Linked DNA regions of Bacillus pumilus. The main gene of each other region encodes a partner of the protein of the gene in region 2 in a complex. Links are inferred from orthologs where the notes say so. Each region holds a gene or a part of one and is shown on either strand. Other genes may lie near its edges.

Evidence for each region.
Region 1: the proteins of trxA (region 2) and trxB are in contact, whole or in part, in a crystal structure (PDB 1F6M), measured with the Escherichia coli proteins. The link is inferred for Bacillus pumilus from one-to-one orthologs.

The regions. Positions count from the first base shown.
Region 1 is NZ_CP047089.1:866,815-869,910, forward strand. What follows is about bases 204-3,096. They hold trxB (thioredoxin-disulfide reductase), read right to left. Parts: upstream 2,179-3,096; coding sequence 1,228-2,178; downstream 204-1,227. Other genes in these bases: rapZ (RNase adapter RapZ), read right to left, coding at 204-366; GPS65_RS04330 (8-oxo-dGTP diphosphatase), read right to left, coding at 406-870; GPS65_RS04340 (C40 family peptidase), read right to left, coding at 2,412-3,096. Outside these bases: more of rapZ, read right to left, coding at 1-203.
Region 2 is NZ_CP047089.1:1,492,976-1,496,103, forward strand. What follows is about bases 208-3,107. They hold trxA (thioredoxin), read left to right. Parts: upstream 208-1,450; coding sequence 1,451-1,765; downstream 1,766-3,107. Other genes in these bases: GPS65_RS07225 (alpha-N-arabinofuranosidase), read left to right, coding at 208-1,205; uvrC (excinuclease ABC subunit UvrC), read left to right, coding at 1,905-3,107. Also shown: more of GPS65_RS07225, read left to right, coding at 1-207; more of uvrC, read left to right, coding at 3,108-3,128. UniProt on the Escherichia coli protein: Participates in various redox reactions through the reversible oxidation of its active center dithiol to a disulfide and catalyzes dithiol-disulfide exchange reactions.

The sequences.
Region 1 (3,096 bases), 630 kb from region 2 along the record:
CAAACCTGTTGTCGCAAGAGGATGCGAACGTCTCGTTTCTTTGTATCTTGAGACAAGCACCTTATCGTTTGCATCTAGAAATAATATCCTTGGTGTGATCCAACCAAGATCACTCATTTCATCTAAGGCTGCAATTAAGCTGTCAAAGAATTCACGTCCTCGCAAATCCATCACAAGGGCAACCTTGCTCATCTTCGAATTCGATTCCTTCATGAGTTCTAGGAATTTAGGTAAAAGTGATGGCGGCAAGTTATCTACACAGAAGTACCCTAAATCTTCAAAGCTTTGAATGGCAACGGTTTTCCCCGCACCTGACATTCCAGTAATAATCACAAGCTGAATATCTTCTTGTTTGTGTGTATTCATGCCTGCTTCCTCTCCTTCTTTATAAAAACGGTTCATGTATTAGTCTCCTTGAGGATCTAACCGATAAGCAATCAATTCAAAATCAGGTGTATACGTAAAAGTACCATGCAGAAGTCCTTTTCCCTTTAGCATGAAATCAAGAATATGGGAATCTCCTGGCGCCATCGGTAAATGCGGCACATCCTTTGCTTCATGCCACTTTAAAATGCCTTCCTCTGACTCTGTCACGTTTTTTCCAGTAAATGAATCTGCCATAAAGGTGAACATCATCCACTCTTGAACGATTTGATCGCCTTCTTTTATGATAAAGGTAAAAACACCTTTTAACTGAGGATTTAAAATATAAATTCCTGTTTCTTCTCTATACTCTCGAACGACTGAATCCTTGACCGATTCTCCGCTTTCCATTTTGCCGCCCGGCGCTACCCACCAGCCCCGTCTTGGCTTTTGCAGCAAGAGAACTTGATCTTCGTGATGCAGCACACAATTGGTTACTCGTTGCATCAGCTGTCACCTACTCTTTTATGTCTTTAACTTATTATACAGGTTCATCCTGACTCCCACAATGAACATGCCCCTTCTTCATCGAAAACAGATCGAATTTCCTCTGAAAGGAGTGGCGGACAATTACTCTACTCTTTATTTTACAGCAACGAATGGTTCTCCATGCGTCATTTGTGAACATCTCTTGAATTTCTGATTTTAAGCAAAAAAAAGGACACGGATTCTCATCCGTGCCAAACATGTATTCCTTATAAAAGGGGGTCAATTACTAGTTTTATCATAACGGAAAATTATTTCACCCGTGTTACATTCCAGTTAAAAGCCCATGACGCTATATTAAGGATTTACGACAGCCTTTTATTTCGCTGCTTTCAGCTTTTCAGCAAGCTCTTCTACATAATGCTGAGCGCTTTGTGCGGCAATACTTCCGTCACCTGTTGCTGTCACAATTTGACGAAGTGTTTTTTCACGAATGTCACCAGCGGCGAAAATACCTTCCACTCTTGTTTCCATTCTTTCGTTTGTCTCGATATATCCTTCTTCATTTGTAATGCCGAGATTTTCAAATGGTTTAGATAATGGAAGCATCCCAATATAGATAAAGACCCCGTCTGTTTTAAAGTCTTCTTCTTCACCAGTCACCGTATCAATCAAGGTTACACTGCCGACTTTACCGTTCTCTTCATTAATCTGTTTAACGGTTTTGTTCCACATGAAGTCGATTTTTTCATTATCAAAAGCACGCGCTTGTAAAATGCTTTGGGCACGAAGCTTATCGCGTCTATGAACGATTGTTACTTTTGACGCAAAGCGTGTGAGGTACACACCCTCTTCTACCGCAGAGTCTCCTCCACCAATGACGACGAGCTCTTTGTTTTTGAAGAAAGCACCGTCACATACTGCACAGTAAGAGACGCCTCGTCCGCCAAGTTCTTTTTCACCTGGTGCACCGATTTTTTTGTATTCCGCACCTGCTGAAATAATGACAGAGCGTCCTTTGTATTCTTTTGAACCGGCTTTGACGATTTTGTACTCTTCACCGTCGACGATTTCTTTGATATCGCCATATGCATACTCAGCACCGAATTTCTTCGCATGGTCAAACATTTTATTTGAAAGTTCTGGCCCTAAAATGCTTTCAAAGCCAGGATAGTTCTCGACATCTTCCGTATTAGCCATTTGACCGCCTGGAATCCCTCTTTCAATCATCAATGTTGAAAGATTTCCACGTGATGTATAAACAGCGGCTGTCATTCCGGCAGGTCCCGCTCCAATGATGATCGTATCGTAGATTTTTTCTTCTGACACAACTGTCACTCCCTCTTCAATTGCTGCTAGCATTTCTTATTAGAATGCCCTTGGGTGATGCTTCCATTCATGACAGAAAGCATCAATTCCACTCTTACTTTTATTCCTTACCCATATCCTATTAAATCTGCGGATAATAAGCGAATCATTTGCTCATATCTTCAAAAAAAGAAAAAGCTTCCTTAAACTGCTGTTTAAGGAAGCCTGTTTACGGTTATATAGTAAGTAATGATTTATTCAACGACTCTTCTTACAACGCCATTGAAAGCTTTTTTCCAGTAAACATTGCTCATAGAGTCAACTGAAACACCGCGAGAGCTGTTATCGTTCAAGAATGTACCGTTTCCTAAGTAAATACCAACGTGTCCATTTACTTTATACGTATCAAAGAACACAAGGTCTCCGCGTTTCATGTCAGATGCACTTACAGCTCTTCCTTTACCTACAAGCGTATCTGTTGTTGTACCGCCAACTGGTCCAAGGTTGATGCCTGCTGATGCAAATGCCCAGCGAACGAATGAAGAACAGTCAAAACGACGTGCGTCAATATCAGCTTGTGATCTGCCGCCAGCCCATTTATATGGAGATTGTCCAACAATAGTAGAACCTGTGCTGATCGCCCCTTCGATTCCGCCTACGTTACTGCTGACAGGTGATCCACCGCCAGTAGATGGCTTCTTGCTTGGTGAACTGCTGTTGCTGTTATTATTGTTGTTGTTTGAAGATCCACTGTTACTGTTATTTGAAGACGGGCTGCTGTCGTTAGTTGAGCTATTGTCTTCTGCTTGAACACTAGCTTGACGCTGCTGTTGTCTTTGTACTTTTTCTTCTTTTGCTTTTTGAGCTGCTTCTCTCGCTTCTTTTTCAGCTTGTTTTTGAGCAGCGATTGTTGCGTCTTTTTCAGATGCAATGCTGTTA
Region 2 (3,128 bases):
ACACTCATTGGGGTGGCACGGTTGAATCCAATGAATTTGGTACACATGAGTTTATGAAATTGTGTGAGCTACTTGAATGCGAGCCTTATATTTGCGGAAATGTGGGAAGTGGGACTGTTCAAGAATTAGCAGACTGGGTTGAGTACATCACCTTTCCAAAGGGAACGCCTATGTCTGATTGGCGCATTCAAAATGGAAAACATGAGCCTTGGGATTTGACCTATGTTGGTGTAGGAAACGAAAGCTGGGGCTGCGGCGGGAATATGACGCCTGAATACTATGCCGATTTATATAAACGATATCAAACGTATGTGAGAGAATTTGTAGGTCAATCCATATACAAAATTGCGTGCGGAGCCAATTCAAATGATGTGAATTGGACAAAAGTATTAATGGAGCGCGCCGCACCTTGGATGGATGGACTCAGTTTGCATTACTACACTGTACCTGGTACGTGGGAGAAGAAAGGGTCAGCGACTGAATTTGATGAAGATGAATGGTTTATCACGTTGAAAAAAGCCTATGAGATGGAACGGCTTGTCTTGGATCATGGAGAGATCATGGATCGGTATGACCCAGACAAGAGAATCGGGATGATCATTGATGAATGGGGGACATGGTATGATCCAGAACCAGGAACAAATCCAGGGTTTTTGTATCAGCAAAACACGCTAAGAGACGCACTTGTTTGTGCCCTTCATTTTCATATCTTTCATCGTCATTGCCAGCGAATTCATATGGCGAATATTGCTCAGACGGTCAATGTTCTTCAAGCAATGGTGTTAACGGAAGACGAAAAAATGCTTCTGACCCCGACGTATCATGTGTTTCACATGTTTCAAGTGCATCAAGTGGAGGAAGCACTTGAAGTGGATTTCGTGTCAACGCCTTATGAACGAAGCGGTGAAAAAATACCTCAAGTTAGTGTGTCAGCTTCGCGCTCGTCAGATAAGATGCATATTAGCTTCTGTCACCTGAATCCGCATGAACAAAACGAAGTATCCCTTGCCATTGAAGGTTTGGATGCACAAACGAAAGTCACGGGCCGCGTGCTGACAGCGGATCGCATGAATGCGCACAATACATTTGATGATCCCCATGCTGTCCAGCCAGTAGAGTTTCAGCAATTTGCTGTAAAATCCGGTGAGTTGACCATAGATCTGCCGCCAATGTCTGTGGTGATGATCACGATCGATCTGGCTTGATCGCATATTTAAATGTTTGATGAGCGGGATGTTGGGGCATCATACATTGTAAACAAAGCGGAAAGGGAGTTATTGATATGCTTAGAACGATTCTCATGATTATCGGTGCAATTGTTGTCATTGGTGCGATTGTGCGGTTTGTTTTTTAATTCATTTCATCAAAAATGATTCGTAAGCATTTCATTCGCAAGTCACATTGGTAGATGCTATACTAAAAAGCATAATTTACATTGGAGGAATGAATAATGGCAATCGTAAAAGCTACTGACGCAACATTTTCACAAGAAACTGCAGAAGGTGTTGTTATTGCGGACTTTTGGGCACCATGGTGCGGACCTTGTAAAATGATTGCTCCAGTTCTTGAAGAACTTGATCAAGAAATGGGCGATAAAATGAAAATTGTAAAAATTGATGTAGATGATAACCAAGAAACTGCTGGTAAATACGGCGTAATGAGTATCCCAACACTTCTTGTTTTAAAAGACGGTGAAGTGGTAGAAACTTCTGTTGGTTTCAAACCAAAAGAAGCACTTGCTGAGCTTGTTAACAAACATCTATAAACCTGTCTATGCCCAAGCGGCATACTCACTGAAGCGGTTCTCGTAAAGACGAGAGCCGCTTTTCTTTCAATATGGTATAAAACAAATGTTCGTGATACACTAGAAGGAGTGAAAGAGGAAAACAAGGACGGATGAAAATATGAACAAACTGATCAAAGAAAAGCTATCGGTCTTGCCAGATCAACCTGGCTGCTATTTAATGAAAGATCGACAAAATACAGTCATTTATGTGGGAAAGGCAAAGATCTTAAAAAATAGAGTACGCTCTTATTTCACTGGATCTCATGACGCCAAAACGCAGCGACTTGTCAGTGAAATTGAAGACTTTGAATACATTGTCACCTCTTCTAATATCGAGGCACTCATTTTAGAGCTGAATTTAATCAAAAAATACGACCCAAAATACAATGTCATGCTCAAGGATGACAAAACGTATCCTTTTATTAAAATTACGAATGAACGGCATCCTAAATTGATCGTCACCCGTCATGTAAAAAAGGACAAAGGGAAATATTTCGGACCATACCCGAACGTACAGGCAGCACGTGAAACAAAAAAACTGCTCGACCGTTTATATCCTCTCAGAAAATGTGCCACCCTCCCTGACCGCGTCTGTCTCTATTATCATCTTGGACAATGTCTTGCGCCATGTGTGTATGACATTTCTGAAGAAACGAATAAGCAGCTCGTGGATGAAATCATAAGGTTTCTAAACGGAGGACACCAGCAAATAAAAAAAGAACTCACCGAAAAAATGCAGGAAGCTGCCGAACAACTAGAGTTTGAACGGGCAAAAGAACTGAGAGATCAAATCGCTTACATTGACTCTACGATGGAAAAACAGAAAATGACGATGAGCGATTTATCAGATCGAGATGTTTTTGCATATGCCTATGACAAGGGCTGGATGTGTGTCCAAGTCTTCTTCATCAGGCAGGGAAAATTGATTGAACGCGACGTTAGCCTGTTTCCTATGTATCAAGATCCTGAGGAAGAGTTTCTCACGTTTATGGGGCAATTTTATGCAAAGAACAACCACTTTCTACCGAAGGAAATTTTGGTGCCAGATAGCGTAGATCAAGAGATGATTGAACAATTGCTTGAGACGAACGTTCATCAGCCGAAAAAAGGAAAGAAAAAGGACTTGCTTTTACTAGCCCATCAAAATGCCAAAATCGCTTTAAAAGAAAAATTTTCGCTCATTGAGCGTGATGAAGAGCGCTCAATTGGTGCGGTGAAGCAGCTTGGAGATGCACTAAATATTTATATGCCTTATCGGATTGAGGCTTTTGATAACTCGAATATTCAAGGTGCTGACCCAGTTTCTGCCATGGTCGTTTTTCAGGACGGGAAGCCGTATAAA